One region of the Bacillus sp. EB V-12 genome, then DNA from elsewhere that is predicted to be linked to it. Evidence: riboswitches for the same ligand, from Rfam matches in the RefSeq annotation. Region 1 holds a riboswitch; each other region holds the start of a gene.
The links. A riboswitch is a leader RNA that binds a small molecule or an ion and turns the genes downstream of it on or off. The one in region 1 is predicted to bind lysine.
Positions count from the first base shown of each region.

Region 2: it holds a riboswitch for lysine, as region 1 does, so the genes downstream of both, ACZDYH_RS17245 (amino acid permease) here and lysA (diaminopimelate decarboxylase) in region 1, are expected to answer to the same signal.
Region 3: it holds a riboswitch for lysine, as region 1 does, so the genes downstream of both, ACZDYH_RS15170 (aspartate kinase) here and lysA (diaminopimelate decarboxylase) in region 1, are expected to answer to the same signal.
Region 4: it holds a riboswitch for lysine, as region 1 does, so the genes downstream of both, ACZDYH_RS07175 (amino acid permease) here and lysA (diaminopimelate decarboxylase) in region 1, are expected to answer to the same signal.

Region 1 covers NZ_JBUXJL010000002.1:635,865-641,129, forward strand. The annotation lists gene ACZDYH_RS09920 (LTA synthase family protein) at 163-2,049, opposite strand; gene ACZDYH_RS09925 (DUF3888 domain-containing protein) at 2,304-2,699, shown strand; lysine riboswitch at 2,789-2,970, shown strand; gene lysA (diaminopimelate decarboxylase) at 3,151-4,467, shown strand; SAM riboswitch class I at 4,583-4,691, shown strand; gene ACZDYH_RS09935 (YezD family protein) at 4,764-4,907, shown strand; gene ACZDYH_RS09940 (phosphoadenylyl-sulfate reductase) at 4,995-5,265, shown strand, end outside.
Region 2 covers NZ_JBUXJL010000004.1:375,295-380,559, forward strand. The annotation lists gene ACZDYH_RS17235 (sulfite exporter TauE/SafE family protein) at 1-500, shown strand, start outside; gene ACZDYH_RS17240 (GNAT family N-acetyltransferase) at 537-986, opposite strand; lysine riboswitch at 1,308-1,500, shown strand; gene ACZDYH_RS17245 (amino acid permease) at 1,613-3,079, shown strand; gene ACZDYH_RS17250 (iron-sulfur cluster biosynthesis family protein) at 3,194-3,499, shown strand; gene ACZDYH_RS17255 (DNA alkylation repair protein) at 3,531-4,301, shown strand; gene ACZDYH_RS17260 (hypothetical protein) at 4,411-5,265, opposite strand, start outside.
Region 3 covers NZ_JBUXJL010000003.1:713,593-718,857, reverse strand. The annotation lists gene asnA (aspartate--ammonia ligase) at 1-654, shown strand, start outside; gene ACZDYH_RS15175 (VOC family protein) at 713-1,165, opposite strand; gene ACZDYH_RS15170 (aspartate kinase) at 1,395-2,624, opposite strand; lysine riboswitch at 2,827-3,013, opposite strand; gene ACZDYH_RS15165 (DoxX-like family protein) at 3,205-4,113, shown strand; gene ACZDYH_RS15160 (DUF4166 domain-containing protein) at 4,118-4,729, shown strand; gene ACZDYH_RS15155 (YndJ family protein) at 4,735-5,265, shown strand, end outside.
Region 4 covers NZ_JBUXJL010000002.1:115,936-121,200, reverse strand. The annotation lists gene gapN (NADP-dependent glyceraldehyde-3-phosphate dehydrogenase) at 1-911, shown strand, start outside; gene ACZDYH_RS07185 (DUF3626 domain-containing protein) at 991-2,076, opposite strand; gene racE (glutamate racemase) at 2,186-3,016, opposite strand; lysine riboswitch at 3,218-3,399, shown strand; gene ACZDYH_RS07175 (amino acid permease) at 3,547-4,971, shown strand; gene ACZDYH_RS07170 (ABC transporter permease) at 5,032-5,265, shown strand, end outside.

The DNA.
Region 1 (5,265 bases):
AATTCTTAATTAGTGTATGAAAGTTTACTTATTTTATCATACCATAAATTTATTCCTCATACGAAAGAAATTACCAATTTGTGAAAGATTTCATAGAAGGATGGTTTGAAAATTAAGTGAAAATAAAAAGAGGAAGCAACTTGTATAAAGTTGCTTCCTTTACTATTCAAATTTCGTTGTCATCGTTCCAGTTTTATATCGATTATTAGGATCGAAGCGTAATAAATCTCCATAAATTAATTTGTCGGAGAATTTTAATTCTGTTTTTGCTTTTTCAATATACGGCTGACATAGCGTCATGTCAGCTTCTTCACCCGTACTTCTTTTGTAGCACATATTTTTTGTATAAACATACTCTTCAGAAACAAAGCTACCATCACGCATTACCATAAGCGGGTCTTTCTCTTTAATAAATAAGTCAGTTCCAAATTCAACGGATTTATTTGTTTTAATACCAAGTAAATGAAGGAGCGTTGGCTTAATATCAATTTGACCGGATACTTTAGAAACAACTTTTCCTTCTTGGCCAGGCACATGAATAATAAGAGGAACTCGTTGTAATTGCATAGAATCGAATGGTGTAATAGTATCTTTTCCTAGGAACTGTGCCATAGCTGTGTTATGGTTTTCGGAAATACCGTAATGATCACCATAAATGACAATAACGGAATTATCATATAATCCTTCTTCTTTTAATTGTTGAATAAATAATTTAAGAGCTTCATCTGTGTAACGAACAGTTGGGAAGTAGCGGTTTACAACACCACTTTCCGAGTTGAATTCATCAACATATTGATCTTCCGGATTTAGAAGAAACGGAAAATGATTTGTTAATGTAATAAATTTTGTATAGAACGGTTGCGGTAAAGATTTTAACTTTGGAATAGATTGTTCAAAGAACTCTTTATCTTTTAATCCCCAACCGACAGACATTTGCTCCGTTCCTGCGTAATCATTTAAATTAAAATAACGATCATATCCAAGCGCAGGATACATTACATCCCGATTCCAAAACGTTTTATCGTTTGAATGGAAGACGGCAGAAGAATATCCGTATTTCTTTAATTGTTCTGGTGTCGCTGTGTATTCATTTGTTGCATGAGTAAAGAATACAGAACCACGATCTAGCGGATAAAGTGAGTTTTCAACGATAAATTCAGCATCAGAAGTTTTGCCTTGTCCAGTTTGATGATAGAAGTTATCGAAATAGAAACTATCCTTAATAAATTCATTTAAAAATGGTGTAATTTCTTTTCCATTTATTTTTTTATTAATAACAAAGTTTTGTGTAGATTCCATTGAAATTAAAATTACATTTTTACCTTTTGCAGCTCCAAATAAGTTTTTATCAACTTGTTTGTCTTTTGAGTCTGTATAGTTTTTAATTTCAGAAAACCCATCCCCACTTGCAAATACACGCTCAGCTGAAGACTTGGATTGAAGCGTAATATCAAATAGATGGTATGTGTATAAACCTAAATTCTTCACGACAGTTTGACGGTCAAATGAGCGCGAGAACATTTGTGGTTTATAAATAACTGATACAACAATTTGTAGTGCTAATAAAGCTGTTACACCGCTAAAGAAAGTTCGCTTCTCTGAGCGGGAAAGTGGTGTTTTGTCGCCAAATGATGGGAATTTACGTGAAATAAACATTAAAATAATTGCATCTGCAAATAAAAGTAATGTTTTGTACGTAAAGAGTTCTTTTATACTTGTCCCTAAATCAGCCATATTGTTTGTTTGGAATAAAACCGGGAAAGTAACGAAATCGTTATAGAACCCATAAAACATTGCGTTTCCAAATAAAATAAATGACAGTATAAAACTGATTCCAATTATAATTCGGTTTCGGTGCTTAGATGCAAGTAAAGCTAAGCCGAAAAATAAAAGTAACGCAGCTAGTGGATTGATAAAAAGCATGAATTCTTCAAAGAAATTATCAATTTTAATATCAAATGCTAGCTTGTACACAATATATGTTTTAATCCATAGTAAAACGACTGCAACGAGTGCAAATCGCAGTTTTGGAAACAGATGTTGTAGCATAATATACTCCTCTCCTAAAAAGCATGACAGTTCTTGTGAGTCAGTTTGCTTAACGACTCATTTTATATATACGAACAGTCCTTTGTTATTATGATTATTATACTATGAGTATCATTATACGAAAATAAAAGAAGGTTGTGGGCTTTTTTATAATAATCGAGTAGAAAAAGAGTGGTGGGAGACAATAAAACAGAATTTCTATGTATGATAATTATCGTACGCAGAAAGAATCGCGTGATTATACGGAGGTTATAATGCGAAAATTATTATATTTTATAGCATGCAGTAGTGTTATACTTTTTACTTCACCGAGTGTGTCGGTAGCCCAATATGATGCACCTCTTATGGAAGATGCACTTTATTCTGTTTTATTTCCAAAAATAAATAAAGCAATTGAAAAACAATATGGAAGTTTGAAACCTTATCAATGTCCTAAAATTATTAGTTTAAAAAAAGTGTATAGCGGTACATATTTATTTCAAGCAAGTATTGAAGTGACAAAGTATGAACGTGTTGCTGGGAAAATTGCTCCACCATTTGAGAAGGTAACGATTACATTTAATAACGAAGAAGGCGAATGGGAAGTGACAAAGATTTCAGTAAAGCGCTTACCAAATGATACGAAACTAAACTGTAAAAAAACAATATAAAAAATTGTTTGACAAATAAAATGGTCCTTTGGTATTGTTAATAGCAACAATTAGATGTTTGAAAATTAAATAGACTTACCTCATCTACTCTCAAAGGTAGAGGCCGCGATAGGAAAGAGTAAGCTATGGGAGATTTAATGGAATCTGTGATCATAGGTTGAAAGGGACTATTGCCGAAATATAAGAATAACCATCTTATTCATATATTGGGACTGCATTGAATAAATGTAGTACTGTCATAAGATTTATTTTATGGAGAGCTATTTGGAGATGTTGATGCGGTTTCTTATTTTGAGGAGATAACAACTCGTTTATTTTTTCAATATATATTTTTCCTAATAAGAAACGCGTGTGAACATTGTTCCGCGCGTTTTTTGTCTATCTAAAAGCGTGCTGCAATGAATAGAAGATTGGGGTTATGAGTTTTAGAGGAAATAAGGGAGGAATTAAAATGTATTTACACGGCACAAGCCGAATTAATGGGCAAGGACACTTAGAAATTGGAGGGTGCGATACGACGCAGCTAGCAAAGCAATACGGAACACCACTTTATGTATACGATGAAGAGTCTATTCGAGGAAAATGCCGAGCATTTCATCGTGCTTTTAAAGAAAGTGGTTTCTCTTATCAAGTAGCATATGCAAGCAAGGCGTTCTTGTGCATGGAGATGTGCCGAGTAGCTCGTGAAGAGAGTATGTCATTAGACGTTGTTTCTGGGGGAGAATTATATACTGCGCTCCAAGCAGGATTTCCGGCATCACGTATTCATTTTCATGGAAATAATAAAACAGAAGAAGAAATAGTGATGGCTCTTCAGGCGAATATCGGTTGTTTTGTCGTAGATAATTTCTTTGAATTAGAAGTTTTACACGATTTAGCGATGCAACATGGGAAATTTGTGAACATATTAATTCGTGTAACGCCTGGAGTAGAGGCGCACACACATGAATATATTACAACAGGTCAAGATGATTCGAAATTTGGATTTGGTGTTTCAAACGGTCAAGCGATGCAGGCAATTGGATTTGCTTTACAAAAATCAAATTATAATGTGCTAGGGATCCATTCACATATTGGGTCGCAAATATTTGAAACAGCTGGTTTTGTTCGAGCAATTGAAGTTCTTCGCCAATTTTTAGAAGAAGTGAGAGAGCAAACAAACTATGTAGTAAAAGTGTTAAATGTAGGCGGGGGATTTGGAATACGTTACACAGAGTCAGATACACCATTAACTCTTGAGACATATGTGCGAGCTGTAACAAGTGCAGTGAGAGAACAATTTACTGTATGTGAATATCCATTGCCAGAAATATGGATTGAGCCAGGCCGTAGCATTGTAGGTGATGCTGGGACAACAATTTATACAGTTGGATCTGTGAAAGATATTCCTGGTATTCGGAAATATGTATCAGTCGATGGTGGAATGACAGATAATTTAAGACCTGCTTTATATAGTGCGCGTTATGAAGCGATGTTAGCGAATCGAGGGAATGATGAGAATGAGGAACTCGTTTCGATTGCTGGGAAATGCTGTGAGAGTGGAGATATGTTGATTTGGGATATTCATTTACCGAAAGTCGCTGCTTCTGATTTACTAGCAGTTTCCTGTACAGGAGCATACGGGTACTCGATGGCGAATAATTACAATCGGATTCGAAGACCAGCCGTTGTCTTTGCAAAAGGCGGAACATCGCAAGTAGTTGTGGAACGCGAAACATATGAAAATATTATTGGGAACGATCGCATACGTATTAAAGAGCTTGTCTAAATAGGAAAAGGAGTTGTTCGAATGGACAATTCCTTTTTTATAAAATAAAATAATTAAAATATATCGGAAAACTAGGATTGAAAAAAATCAGAATTGTGATAAAATACAAATACAAAGCTTATCAAGAGAAGCGGAGGGAACTGGCCCGAAGAAGCTCGGCAACCTGCTTATAGAAAGCAAGGTGCTAAATCCAGCAAAATGGGATCCATTTTGAAAGATAAGGTAAAATATATTACCGAACAGTCTTTTCGAAATGGGAAAGATTTTTTTTATGAATAAAAAGGGGGGCTGTTCGCGTGAGTGTACGGGAACATTTTGATGAAGTATCCGAGAAGATTGAAGCGATGCTTGCTGATATGAAATATGGTTCAATTACAATTGTTGTGCAAGATGGAAAAGTAATTCAGTTAGAGAAAAGTGAAAAAGTACGTTTAAAGTGAAAAGCGCTGACTAGAAAAACTAGAGGCGGTTTTAACCTATTTTCATTAGGTTAAAACCGTCTTTTTGCTTTTACAGGGGGAAAAAACATGTTGACGTATGAAACGTGGGAAGAAAATGTTGTTTCGTTTTCGGAAGAAGATGAAACAAAAGGTGCGTTATCAGTATTAAATTGGGCTTATAAAGAATATAAAGATGAGGTTGTCTACGCATGTAGCTTTGGGGTGGAAGGTATGGTATTGCTGCACATTATAAACCAAGTAAATCCATCTGCTAAAGTTGTATTTTTGGATACAAATGTTCATTTTCAAGAAACGTATGAATTAATTCGAAAAGTGCGGGAACGATTTCCTTCATTGA
Region 2 (5,265 bases), on a different contig from region 1:
AACTTGTGCCGCTTGGTTTATTCGCTGGATTCGTTGATTCAACTGGTGGCGGTGGTTGGGGGCCGATTACGACACCTGTTCTTCTAGCAAGAGGAAATGAAGCTAGAAAAGTTATTGGATCTGTAGATACGAGTGAATTTCCTGTTTCACTCGCTGCAACAATCGGCTTCTTCATCTCACTTGGCTGGGAACAAGTAAGCTGGGTTTGGGTATTTTCTCTCATGCTCGGTGGTATCGTAGCGGCACCAATCGCGGCATGGCTAGTTCGCATCGTTCCTTCTCATTTACTTGGCGTATTAGTTGGTGGTCTTATTATCTTTACAAACATTCGTACACTGCTTACTACATTTAAAGTGGATCCAACTATTATTTCACTTTCTTACGTTGCAGTTGGTCTTGTCGTTATTATTTCTATTTTCATTGCTGTTCGTAATCATTCCAATCGTCCTAATACGTCAACGGCTGAGTATCCGAATGATCAGAAGCAAATGCTACCATAACTATAAAAAATACCGCTCAATTTAGAGCGGTATTTTTTATTTTTCTATTTTCCAATTAATCATCATTTCTGTAGCATTTACTCTCTTCATATGTAACTTTTCTAAAACACGCATCGAACTATAATTATCTAGAAGTGTCTCTGCAATTATTGTTTCTACCTCACCTGTTTTGAAAGCCCAATCGATTAGTTCTTTTACAGCTTCTGTTGCATAGCCCTGATTCCAATATTTCTCAATGAATCCATAGCCAATTTCTACTGTTTGATCCTCGTTTGGTTTCCCTTTAAACCCAATATCACCTAAAACGCTATCATCTTCTTTTCGAAGAACATACCACGCCCCCCATGGTAATAAAGTTGCATCTTGTTTTACATTCTTTACATGCCCTACAATATGCGGGCCGCTATTGTATCCTTGCTCGTTAGCGACTTGAATCCTCTCTTCTGTACACGGCACTATATAGAGCCTTTCTGTTTCTAATTTCATTTTGATTTCCCCTTTTTGCTTAAACGTTACTCTAATTATAACAAATAATATGACTTTATTATGAATGTCGAATTATATTTTTCTGAATTTTCTTTTAATTTAGAGGGTTTTTCAATATTTTTTGCGAAACATTTGTATAACAATTTTTTCTTTGCTTATTGCTACATAATAGTAGGTTCGGGTGGAGTTTTGCAAGCGTTTCCTATACAATAACCGATATTTTTTGACTTTTCCTAACAAAATATCTTGCAATATATTCAGAAAGTCATTACAATTGCCATATATTAAAAATCTTAGCAATATATCAAATCCTCATCAATCCGATGAGGTAGAGGTTGCGACTTTTAAGAGTACGACGGACGAGACACAGAGAATGTCACCGACTCCGTTTGAAAGGAAAAGTTGCCGAAGTTTATATTTCTTCTCTGGAAATATGGGCTGGGGCTGTCTCCGAAAGGAACAGAACTGTCACGTTTACAAAATTACCGTGTAAACGTGGGGTGCTATCTTAACGGAAGGGTATGATGGGGTGGTTATTTGTGAAACGTTCCGCCAAATTCCTTTGGCGGTTTTTTGTATTTTTCTCCCCCGCTCCTTCCTAACCTACAAGAAAAGGAGTGTTGAACATGAATAGCGCAACAAATCAATCTACCTCTAAAACGCAAACTACACAAGGACAAGGTGAATTAAAACGCGGATTAAAATCTCGTCACCTTACGATGATTTCTCTCGGCGGTACAATTGGTACCGGACTATTTCTTGCCAGCGGTGGTGTCATCCATTCAGCTGGACCTGGTGGTGCATTAATTGCATACGCCGCAATTGGAATTATGGTTTACTTTTTAATGACAAGCTTAGCTGAACTCGCAGCTTACATGCCTGTTACTGGATCTTTTAGTACGTACGCAACAAAATTTGTTGATCCATCACTTGGCTTTGCACTTGGATGGAACTATTGGTATAACTGGGCAATTACGATTGCTGCTGAACTAGCTGCTGTAACATTAATTATGAAATTTTGGTTCCCAGATACCCCTTCTCTTATTTGGAGCGGATTATGTTTAGCTATTATTTTCCTTTTAAACTACTTATCTGTTAAAGGGTTTGGTGAATCTGAATATTGGTTCGCACTTATTAAAGTAGTTACGATTATTATCTTTTTAATTGTTGGTTTCATGATGATTTTTGGAATTATGGGCGGCGAAACGGTTGGCTTCAAAAACTTCACTGTTGCAGATGCACCATTTAACGGCGGTATCATGGCAATTATCGGTGTGTTTATGGCAGCTGGTTTCTCATTCCAAGGTACTGAACTATTAGGAGTAGCTGCTGGTGAAACATCTGATCCAGAACGTAATATCCCAAAAGCAATTCGTTCAATCTTTTGGCGTATTCTTTTATTCTATATCCTTGCGATTCTCGTTATCGGTTTATTAATTCCTTATACAACTGAAAGTCTTGCTGCAAGTGATGTAACAGTAAGTCCATTTACACTTATTTTCGAAAAAGCGGGCGTTGCCTTTGCTGCTTCTGTTATGAACGCTGTTATTTTAACGGCAGTACTATCTGCTGGTAACTCTGGTATGTATGCATCAACTCGTATGCTTTGGGATTTAGCTCGCCAAGGGAAGGCACCAAAGTTTCTTGGTAAATTAGATAGCCGCGGTGTACCTGTTAACGCATTAATCGTAACATCGATTGTCGGTAGTATTGCTTTCATTGCTTCTTTATTCGGTGACGGTGTTGTATACATTTGGTTATTAAATGCATCAGGAATGTCTGGCTTTATCGCTTGGGTCGGCATTGCAATTAGTCATTACCGTTTCCGTAAAGCGTATATCGCACAAGGAAAAGATTTAAATGACTTACCATATAGAGCAAAATGGTTCCCCTTCGGTCCAATCTTTGCATTTACACTTTGTATCATCGTAATTTTAGGACAAAACTACGGGGCATTTATGGGTGAGTCAATCGACTGGAACGGTGTACTCGTTTCTTACATCGGTTTACCACTCTTCTTAGTACTATGGTTAGGTTATAAATTTACGAAAAAAACAAAAGTGATTCCACTTGATAAATGTGAACTAAAATAAAGTGAAACGAGCAAACAAATTTGTTTGCTCGTTTTTTGTTGCAAACCTCTTTGCTTCCCTATTGCTCCTGTTTTTGCCATAATAGAAGAAATATAAATAAAAGGTTGGGATACAATGAACATTCGCATTACTGATGAAGCAAAAGCAGCTATACATAGATTAGAACGTGAAGACAAAAAGATCATTCGCATTAGAGGAACAATGACAAACTCTTGTAGTATTTTCGTTGATGTCGATTTAATTTGGGATACATTTAACGCAGATGATGTTGTATATGAAGATGCGGAGCTTATCGTACAAATGGATTCATTTACGAAAGACTACACTGGTGATACAGTGAAGCTTGATTATAAGACGACAGGTTTTAGTATTACGACTCCGAGTGAGACTTTGGTTTATGGATTGTCGATTAAAAAATAAAAATCGTTTATCCGACCAATGAGGTGAAAAAATGGGTAAATATGTTCCGTTAAAATTTTTATTTAATGAAGAATTAGCCGAAAAAATAGCTGATTCTATTTGTAAACACGATCCTTATTTCTCTAAAAACATCTTTGTAGATTCTGTAGCTTGTAAAGTTGAAAATTTAGAGTTAAAACAGCGTATTGAAGTAATTGCAGATGAATTACACAATGCTTTACAAAAAGATTTTAATGCCGCAATACATATATTACTGAAGACATTAGGACCAGAAAATACAACAGAAGTAGGCACATTTACAAATGGATATATGTATATGCCTCTTGCAAAATACGTTGAAAAATATGGGCTTAACGATTTTAAAATCTCGTTCAATGCAATGTATGAAATAACGAAAAGGAATACTGCTGAATATGCCATTCGGCCTTTTCTTGAAACATATCATGAAGATACACTAGACATATTGCAACAGTGGATTCATGACGAAAACAGCCACATTAGAAGATTAGTTTCTGAAGGTACAAGACCAAGGCTTCCTTGGGCTAAAAAAATAGGAGCTCTAAAAGGTGATTTTAAGTACAATTTACAACTTCTTGAACCATTAATGAATGACCCTTCTAAATATGTTCAAAAATCTGTAGCCAATCATATTAACGATATTACGAAAGAAGATAAAGAACTCGTTTTTCAATGGTTACAGCAATTACGTGATAAACAGCATCCTATTAATCCTTGGATTATAAAACATGGACTAAGAACAGTAATAAAAAGTGGTACTTTACCAAAAAATTTTTCTTTTTAGGTATTTTAAACAAAACCGCTTATGCTTCAAAAATGAAGCATAAGCGGTTTTCCTTTTGAATACAGAAATAACAAACATAAAAAGTACTTTAAATTTCTTCTTTATATCATTATTTTACTAACTCTTCTATGTTATTACTTTCCTTAATTTTTTCGGATGATAGCCAGAGTGAATAACTTGTTCCATCCTTGTTCCTTAAATATATGTTAAATTCCTTATTATATAGTTCTTCTTTAAGAATAGTGACTACCTTTCTCAAATCATCTATTACATATGGATCATTTCTATATTTTATCTCACTGTCATTGAAAACTAATGTCAATTCATACTCTAGACAATTGCCGTCTTTCGGGTGTGGACAAGTAATATCCTCAATTTCAAAACGATCATTTTGAATTTCATTTAACCTTACGCCTACTTTTGTTTCAGTTTGAACCAAATATGTCCAATAACCGCTTACTGTGTTTTTCATTGTTAAAAGCAGTTCTTCTTTCGTTATAGCTTTTTGCACATTTTGAAAAGGCAAGCCTATAGATTCACCATTATAATCCTCAATTTCAAGTGTTGTTATCTTTCTATTACTCTTCTGAATGAATTGGATTAGAGCATATAAACGATCTAATTCTTTTGATTCAAATTGACTGTAATCAATCTTGTCACTCGTTTTTAAAGTTAATAATAACTTATCCGTTGGTTTCTCCTCTATATCATCATCCATTATATATTGAAAAACATTTTTATTTTCAGGTTCCACGTAACCTAATTTTTTAATTTCTTCTAGCATTGGTTTAAATTTCTTATATTCCTCATATGTTTTTTTTCCGTATTGATATTCATCACCTTTTATTCTTGAATATAAGAAGCCATCTACCTCTACTCTAAATTGAATATTTTTGTTATTTTTTGCTTGAACAGTATGATATGTATGCCCCATATTCCCTTCGTTTATAGCACCCCAATGTGT
Region 3 (5,265 bases), on a different contig from region 1:
CATTCCATTTATGTTGACCAATGGGATTGGGAAAAAATCGTTCAAAAAGAATGGCGTACTGTTGAATACTTACAAAAAACCGTACAAACAATTTATGGAATATTCAAAGATTTAGAAGATCACTTATTTGAAAAATATCCGTTCCTTGGAAAGTATTTACCGGAAGAAATTGTTTTCGTTACTTCTCAAGAATTAGAAGATAAATATCCAGAATTAACACCGAAAGATCGTGAACATGCAATTGCAAAAGAACACGGTGCAGTCTTCATTATCGGAATTGGTGATGCACTTCGTTCAGGTGAAAAGCATGACGGACGCGCAGCTGATTATGACGATTGGAAATTAAACGGTGACATTTTATTCTGGCACCCAGTACTACAATCTTCATTTGAGTTATCATCAATGGGAATTCGTGTTGATAGTAAATCACTTGATGAGCAGTTAACGAAAACTGGTGAAGACTTCAAACGTGAGTATGATTTCCATAAAGGTATACTAGAAGACGTACTACCATTAACAATCGGCGGTGGCATTGGACAATCAAGAATGTGCATGTACTTCTTACGTAAAGCACATATCGGTGAAGTTCAATCTTCTGTATGGCCTGACGATTTACGTGAAGCTTGCAAGAAAGAAAACATTCATCTGTTTTAATAGAAGTAAGGGAATAGCTTAAATATAGAGCTATTCCCTCTTTTTTATAAAACATTACTTATTTATTACCGAGTTCTTCTGCTAAACCGATTAAAATTCCTTCGACTCCACGAATGTAGCAGAGACGATACGAGTTCTCGTACTGAACTACTTCGCCAACGAGCTCTGCACCATGCTTAGTGAGTCTCGATACCATTTCGTCAATATCCTCGACAGTGAACATGACGCGTAGATAACCGAGGGCGTTTACAGGAGCTGTTCGGTGATCTGCTATAGTAGGAGGGGTGAGAAATCGCGAAAGTTCAATTCGGCTGTGGCCATCTGGAGTGACCATCATAGCGATTTCTACGCACTGAGAACCGAGTCCAGTTACGCGACCAGCCCATTCACCTTCGACATTTGCTCGACCTTCGAGATTCAAGCCAATCTCCTCAAAGAAAGAGATTGCGTTATCAAGGGATTCTACAACGATGCTGACATTGTCCATTCGTAGTAATTTGTTTTTTGCCATAGTCTTATCTCCTTATGTATAAAAGTTTATTATTTAATTATCCTCATAATTATACTACTAAGTAGTTACAAATTCCTTTCAGTCAAAAACACCTTGTCACAGTATAGGAAAATGTGACAAGGTGTTTTTTAATATATCATATAGCATCTTGTTAACGAATAGCTTTTTATTTAATAGGAAGGAAGTAGATTGATATGTTTTTTTTATAAGCGTTACTAAACATATCAAATTAGCTCATTTGCACGAAAGGCTCAATTTTCGCCATAAATGATTGATGCAGCGCCTCAACGCCTGTTACTAAATGAAGGCGGTCAATAACGACAGACACTTTAATTTCTGATGTACTTACCATTTTAATATGAATATCTTCTTCTTTTAAAGTAGTGAACATATTTGCAGCGACACCTGGGTTAGATACCATGCCAGATCCTACGATTGATACTTTTGCTAAATGATTTTCATATTCTACTGCTTCATAGTGAAGTGCCTCTTGATTTTGTTCCAATACTTCTAATGTTTCTCTTAAATCATTAGAATGGATGGAGAAGGAGAGATGAACAGTTCCTTCATTTGTAATACTTTGAATGATGATATCTACATTAATATGTGCCGCTGCTAATGTAGAGAAAACAGTTGAAAGTGAACCTTGTTCTAATCCTTTCACTGTGATGCGTGTAATATTATCTTCAAATGCAATACCTTTAACGATTGATTGTTGTTCCATGTTACATTCTCCTTTTACAATTGTTCCGTTTTCTTGTTCCATACTTGAGCGAACTTCTAAAATGACATTATGATTTTTAGCAAACTCAACAGCACGCGGGTGTAATACACCAGCACCGAGGTTTGCAAGTTCTAACATTTCGTCATAAGAAATTTCATCTAATTTATAAGCATCTTTTACAACTCGTGGATCCGTCGTATATACGCCGGTCACATCTGTGTAAATATCACATTTTTTTGCGTTTAGTGCAGCAGCTAATGCGACAGCAGTTGTATCAGAACCGCCTCGTCCAAGCGTTGTAATTTCAAAATCTTCACTGACTCCTTGGAAACCAGCTACAATAACAATCGTACCTTCAGCAAGATAAGATTGAATACGATCTGTATGAATGTCAGTAATCCGTGCACTACTATGTACAGATTCTGTCGTAATACCTGCTTGCCACCCTGTTAATGAAATTGCATGATAGCCTTTTGCTTGCAGTGCCATTGTTAATAATGAAATAGTTACTTGTTCTCCTGTAGATAGAAGCATATCCATTTCACGTTTACTTGGATTTTCTGTGATAGCGTTAGCGAGTGCGACAAGTTCATCTGTGCTTTTTCCCATTGCTGAAACGACAGAGACAATGCTATGACCTCGTTCATATTCTTCAATAATTAAATTTGCTACATGTTGAATGCGTTCGACGCTTCCGACAGAAGTGCCACCGAATTTTTGAACAATTGTTTCCATTACAGATTCCTTCTTTCGTCTATTTTTAAGAATAGATTAGGAAATATATAAATCCCAATACTCCTGTAGTTACCAGAAAGACAAACAAAAAACACCATCTCAAATAAGTGAGGATGGTGCTGTTACAGGAAAAGGGAAACAGAAAACGGAGCTAATAAAAAAACCGCCAAAAAAGGAATATCATAAAAAATGATATCTCTTTTTTGTAGATAGCTCTTCATACGTACACGTTTGTACATATGACAGTTCTGTTTCTATTCGAAAACAGCCCCAATTGATAAATGCAGAGAAATTTATCAATTTCGGCAATACTTCCTTTTATCTAACTTCATAGACATCTCTGTGTCTCCATTAGAATACTCATAAGTATCGCAACCTCTATCTCACGTTTTAGGCGAGAGTGTTTGATTTATGAAGTTGTTGGTAACATTTGTTTTATAATAATTTAAATTTTTCGGGGAATCAAGTGTTTTATATACATTTTAAAAATTCTTTCTTTTTTGGGGAAGTTTGTGAAAAATGTAGCAAAATAAATTCATTGCATGTACATTAAACTTATAGTGCATAGGAGGTGGGGAGAATGAAAAGGAAACAGCCTATTTATGTTGCGACAAAAATGAACACGACGATGGAAAAATTATGGGAATATACGCAAGAACCACATATACATACAGAGTGGGATGCTCGCTTTACTGAAATTTCGTATTTAGAGAAAAAAGAAGGAGAACCACAGAAGTTTTTGTATAAAACAAAGATTGGATTTGGGCTTGAAATAGCTGGAGAAGGGGAATCAATAGGTGAAATAAGAAAAGAAACTGGTGAAAGAATTTCTTCTTTAAAATTTTGGACGGATAATACATTATCTCTTATTCAAATAGGACGTGGTTATTGGAAGTATACGCCAAATAAAGAATACATCCATTTTAAGACACAATATGATTATGATACAAGATTTGGTCGTGTAGGGAATGTAATAGATTGCTATATGTTTCGGCCGTTATTAGGTTGGGCGACTGCTTGGAGTTTTGATGCCTTAAAATTATGGTTAGAAAAGGGGCTTCATCCTAGGTTACTAATTAGAAGAACAATGACGTATTGGCTCGTATGTTTTTTATTTGCTTTTGTATGGATATATCAAGGGATAGTGCCAAAACTACTGTTTACTCATTTAGAAGAAGTAAAGATGCTTTCTGTATTAATCGGTTCAAATGAAAGTAGTATATGTATACTTAAAATAATTGGGATGTTAGAAATAATTTTCGGTGTCGTATGGCTGTTGCCAATAATAAAACGAAAATTATTTATACTGCATATTATTGTATTACTAGTTTTAACGTTAGCAGCAGGATTTACGAATATTGCAAGCTTTACAGGGCCGTTTAATCCGATTACATTAAATGTTCTTCTAATGGGGTTATCAATTGTCGGTTATATAAATAGTTTCGATTTACCAAGCGCGAAAAATTGCAAGAGGGCGAGAAAGGGATAAGTGTATGGCTAATATGTATGAACGATTATTAGGGGATACCTATAAAAATCTTCATCCTGAATTGCAGAAGCGTTATGCGATTACAGAAGAGAATAGTTTTACAGGGGAAGGAAAGATGGATGAAATTTACGGTGGCTCTTTTTTCGTGAAATTTATATTGAAAATTACATCGAAGTTTCGAATGTTTTTCTCGGAACGAGGAGAGGAAATTCCATTTACGATACAAAACATAGCTGAGCGAGATGAATATGGACGAGAATTAGTAAGGTGGAACCGTACTTTTTATTTCCATAATAAGAAAAGATATTTTAATGCAGTTATGCAATTGGATGAAAACGAAAATGAAATTGTAGATTATTTTGGTGAACCACATTTACTCGTTTCTACACTGCATTTTCATATCGATGAGTTAGGGGCAATGCATATTTCTTCAAAGAAACAATGGTTTTATATGTTTGGAAGAAAAATGCCGTTACCAAAATTTTTGTATGGTGAGGCAAAAATTGTTGAAAGTTATGATGAAACACTTCAGTGTTTTCGAATTCATGTACAAGTACGAAACCCGTTAATTGGTTCGCTTTTTTCATATAAGGGAACATTTGTGGAAAGGGAATAAACGATATGAAAAATATAATATTTGGGCTTGCTTGTTATGTTATTTTTCTAATATGTGAGTGGTCAAATATAAATCCTGTTGAAGCAATTATATTATTATCTGTTTTATTATTTATACCAATGTCACTTTGTATTATTGATAAAAGAAAAAGAGATGGATCGCAATTATTATTTTATAAATCCGTATCATTTTTATATCCAATCGCAGCAATTTGTGCAATGCTAGCTTTCGTCACAAATCAATATGTATTTGCGCTAGTTTGGTTTGTATATACAGGAATTGTTGCGTTATTTGGTGTAAGTAGATTGCTAGAAAGAGGATGGAAGCCGTTAGAAGAGATCGCCATAGATAGTGCGTTTATTTATTTGTTTTTAGGTGGTTTTTGGTTTTCTGCTTCAGTAGCAAAACTTTCAATTATGCATTTTAGCTCTGACATTGTTTTACTCACAGCTGCACATTTTCATTATTCGGCGTTTCTATTGCCATTATCAGCTGGTTTAATAGGGAGAAAAAGAGAAAAGAGAAGTAAAGTGTAT
Region 4 (5,265 bases), 520 kb from region 1:
CTGTTATTTTCAAACCAGCAACTCAAGGTGCAATTAGTGGTATTAAAATGGTTGAAGCACTTCATAAAGCTGGCCTTCCAAAAGGTCTTGTAAACGTAGCTACAGGACGCGGTTCTGTAATTGGTGACTACTTAGTAGAGCACGAAGGCATCAATATGGTATCGTTCACAGGTGGTACAAACACAGGTAAACATTTAGCGAAAAAAGCTTCAATGATTCCACTTGTATTAGAACTTGGTGGTAAAGATCCTGGTATCGTTCGTGAAGATGCTGACTTACAAGATGCTGCAAACCATATCGTAAGCGGTGCATTCTCTTACTCTGGTCAACGTTGTACAGCTATTAAACGTGTACTTGTACACGAAAACGTAGCGGACGAGCTTGTTAGCTTATTAAAAGCGCAAGTAGCTGAACTATCAGTTGGATCTCCAGAACAAGATAGCACAATCGTTCCATTAATCGACGACAAGTCTGCTGACTTCGTTCAAGGTTTAGTTGACGACGCTGTAGAAAAAGGTGCTACAATCGTTATCGGTAACAAACGTGAGCGTAACTTAATTTACCCAACATTAATCGATCACGTAACAGAAGAGATGAAAGTTGCTTGGGAAGAGCCATTCGGCCCAATCCTTCCAATCATCCGTGTTTCTTCAGATGAACAAGCAATTGAAATTGCTAACAAATCAGAGTTCGGTCTGCAAGCAAGTGTCTTCACTAAAGACATTAACAAAGCATTTGCAATTGCTAACAAAATCGAAACTGGTTCTGTACAAATTAACGGACGCACAGAGCGCGGCCCTGACCACTTCCCATTCATCGGTGTAAAAGGTTCAGGTATGGGCGCACAAGGTATTCGTAAGAGCCTTGAGTCTATGACACGTGAAAAAGTAACTGTATTAAACTTAGTTTAATCTTATAAAAAGAAGCTGATCTATTTTTAGATCAGCTTCTTTTCTATATAAATACTTCCGAAAAACGGAGTATTTCGTTCTACTTCCGATTTGATTTTCCAAATCGAACTAAAACATGCCATAATAATTTTAATTCCTGAAGCACTTCTTCATAAGTTCCACGATCACTCCAAGATAATGGATTGCGTTTCAAATCCACTACAGCAGAGCCAATTATATTTGCATCGATGCAATGATTCCGTGCAATACGTCTTGCTAAAGATGGCATTTTTGAACCTCTAAAATCCATCGGAACTTCGTCTACCGCAAGTACAAAACCGATGTGCCAATACAAATCAATCGCATACTTCAGGCAAATTTCTTCTAAAACTCTTCCTACATCCGTACCCTTAAATGAAGGATCTGCAACAAGCACCTCCACGTCTTCTTTAAGAGAAATCTCTCCATGAATCTGCGCTTCAATATAATGATTAAGATTACGGGCTGGCTCTTTGCTTACTACATCTATAAACGGCCTTTTCAGGTTAGCCAGTAAATGATTAATTAATATTGTTGGAGTCAAATTTCCTTCACCAATTGCAAAATCTCTTACAAATGTCTCTTCCAAAAGAGCAGCTAAAATCATATCAAACTCCTCATAAGTCCCCTTTTCTTTCGGATCTTGATGCGAATCTAAATACGTATATGTAGAGCGCGAAGAAACTTTTGGAGATAAGAGAAAATAACAGGAACCAAAACGCGGAGCCGGCCCATCTGGATGTAACATTAAATTTAGCGCTCCATATTTTGGCCGTTGATTATTTGTTACGCCTTCTAATTGATATGCTCCTCCAAATATTCTTTTTTCCCAAAGGTCACGTTCACCACCAGGGTAAGCAGATACGCTTCCATTAGATAGCAATGTTTCAAACTGACTTTTATATACTCCTTGCTCAAACAGTGCTTCAGCAACACTTTTCATATTCGAATCTAGTCTGTCTGGATGAAAGTGTAAAGCAATCCTTGCATGAGATTTTAAATTAGCGACAGCTTCTTCAAATATTTCATCTGTAATATTAGACATTTTAAGTATATGATTAATCGTTGCTTTAGCCCCACGTTTTTCGTTCTCTGCATATTTTGAAATATACTCTAAAGCAAATAATTGAGATCTTAATAATTCCATAATCCAATCTCCCCTTTAATTGAACTGCCCTTAAACACTTCAATTAAAAGCTTATTCTTTCCTTCTTATGAAACGAACCTCATTTATTAAAAAAGTAATTTACTAAATCTTAATTATGTATACACGCATTTTTCATAGGCAAATGTACACATTCTACAGAAATTTGATACCCTAGCCATCGCTCAGCGATATGTTCAAATGATAAAACAGATCCCGTTGTAAAAAAGCGATGCTTCGGATTCAGATTGTCAGACAAAATTCCTTTGTGCTGTAAAATGGTACTTAACTCTATCGCTGTTTCTTCTGCAGAACTAATAATCGTTATGTCTTCTCCTAGTTCCTTTTTTATATAGGACTCTAAAAGTGGATAATGCGTACATCCAAGAATTAACGTATCTATATCTTCTTTCGTTAATGGAAGTAAAGCTTGTTTCACTTGCTGCGTGACATATGCTGTATCTTCTAATTGATTTTCTACAACTGTGGCTAAAGTCGGGCAAGCATAGCTATGCACTTCCAAATATGTATCCAGCTCGTGTAATGCTTTTTCATACATATTAGATTTTATCGTACCTACAGTTCCAATTACCCCGATTTCCCCTTTCTTTGTAACTTTAATTGCCGCTCTTGCTCCTGGATGTATAACGCCAATAACTGGAATGGAAAGTGCTTCTTGCAGCGCATTCAATGCAGCAGCTGCAGCAGTATTACATGCTACGACTAGCGCTTTTAATGGAAACTGTTTGAGGAACTCAACCATTTCAAATACGAAAGATTGCACCTCCTCTACACTTCTTGGCCCATACGGACAACGCTTATTATCACCAATATAATAAATGCTTTCTTTAGGCAATTGTCTTATAATTTCGCTCGCAACTGTTAATCCTCCAACTCCCGAATCTAGCACACCTATTACTGAATGTTTATGACATACAGACATTTACTTCATCCCCTTTTCAATCATCTAGCGCTAATAACATGTATTATATTACGAAAATTCAAATATCACATAACAATCCCTCTTACTTTTAATCACAAACTCTTCTCTATAATCTGATTATTACTATATCCATTGACGTATAAAAATACATTTGTTACTCTTAAAGACGTTAATTTAATATTTAAATCCTCATTCGTATCTCGGTGAGGTAGAGGTTGCAATCATTAAGAGTATCATTTCAGGAGATGTAGTGGCATTGATGAAGGAATGAGAAAGGAATGGTTGCCGAAGTAAGTCGTGTCCACCATGCACGCTTGCTGGGTCTGCATTTAATAAGTGCAGAACTGTCACAAACGTTTCGTTTGTGGAGAGCTATCGAGAGGTATGTCGTGGGTTTCTTATAAGATAGAAAGCATGTAGCGGCAAATTACGTGCTTTTTTTGTTTTGTTTGGGACTTCTCTTCCTGACTCAGGAAGACATACATATCTCCTCGCTTGACTTGGTTATACTAACTTTGGAGGTATTTTCTATGCAACAAAAAAAATGGGGCTTTTGGGTACTAACAGCTTTCGTTGTCGGTAACATGGTTGGCGCTGGTATTTTCATGGTGCCAAGTACGTTGGCACAAACAGCAAGCCCACTCGGTGTCACTTTAGCTTGGTTAACTACAGGGTTTGGTGTTTTAATGCTAGCTCTTGTTTTCGGTAATTTAGCAATTCGTCGTCCTGATTTAACGACAGGGCCACAAAGTCATGCATATGCTTTATTCTCAACACCAAAAAAGAAAAAAATGGCTGGCTTCAGTATGGTATGGGGATATTGGGTTGCAAACTGGGCAAGTAACGTTGCCATCATTACATCATTTGCGGGATATTTATCACTCTTCTTCCCAATTATGAAAGATACGCGACTACTATTTTCAATCGGTTCGTTTAACGTAGAAGTCGGAAAACTAATTACATTTACGATTTGTTCCATCTTACTTTGGGGAACTCATATTATATTAACAAACGGTGTAAGCGGAGCTGGAAAACTAAACTTCTTAGCAACAACAACGAAAGTAACTGGATTCCTTTTATTCATCGTCGTTACGTTATTTGCATTCGAAGCTTCTAAATTTGGACAATGGTATACACCGATGATTGATAAATCAGGGGCATCACACGGTCTTCTTTCACAAGTGAATTTAGCTGCTCTTACAACACTTTGGGCGTTTATCGGAATTGAATCAGCTGTTCTTTTATCAAACCGTGCTGTTTCTCCAAAAACGGTAAAACGCGCAACAGTTGCGGGATTACTTATTACAGTTGCCATCTACTTAGGAATCACAATTTTAACAATGGGTGTACTTCATGTTGATAAATTACAAGCTTCTGAACGTCCATTAGCAGATGCACTAAACGCTGCAATGGGGCACGGCGGCGGGAAACTGATGGCATTACTTGCTCTTACTTCCCTGTTCGGTTCTATCTTAGGCTGGATTTTATTAAGCTCAGAAGTACCTTATCAAGCAGCAAAAGAAGGTTTCTTCCCTTCCTTCTTCACGAAAACAAATAAAAAAGGAAGTCCAATTTACTCATTACGATTAACAAACATTATGTCGCAAGTATTCCTATTCTCAACATTATCAGGAACCATTGCGGAAGCTTATACATTCGTTATTACCGTATCAACACTGGCCTACCTCATTCCATATCTCGTTTCACCAATCTTCCAGTTAAAACTAGTCGCAACTGGTGAAACATATAAAAATGAAATGCGGGCAAGAATTACAGATGGCATAGTCGCAGTTATCGCACTTTGCTACGCACTATGGGTTATTAAAACGGGCGCATCCGATATAAAAACGTTCCTTCTCGGAATTGGTTTATTCGTAATCGGATTTGCTTTCTATCCATTAATGAATCGTGATCAGAAAAAAAATAACGAAAAGAAAAACGGGCAAGTTGCATAACGCAATTTGCTCGTTTTTTCTTTTGTAAAACATATATAATAGAACAAAGAGGTGAAAAACATGTCAATCGAATCGCTATGGAGCAGTCGCTTCCAACAACATATTCAAAATATCATTACATACTTTGCACGTATGATTAACGGTTTACTATATAGCTTTATCTTTATTTCATGCGTTGGTGCATATTATTATGCTCAGTTTCTAAAAGCATCTCCTTCTAAAGGAATATCTTTAATAATTATAACGATTGTACTTACATTCATTATAACGAGATGCCCTATCCGTACATTTATT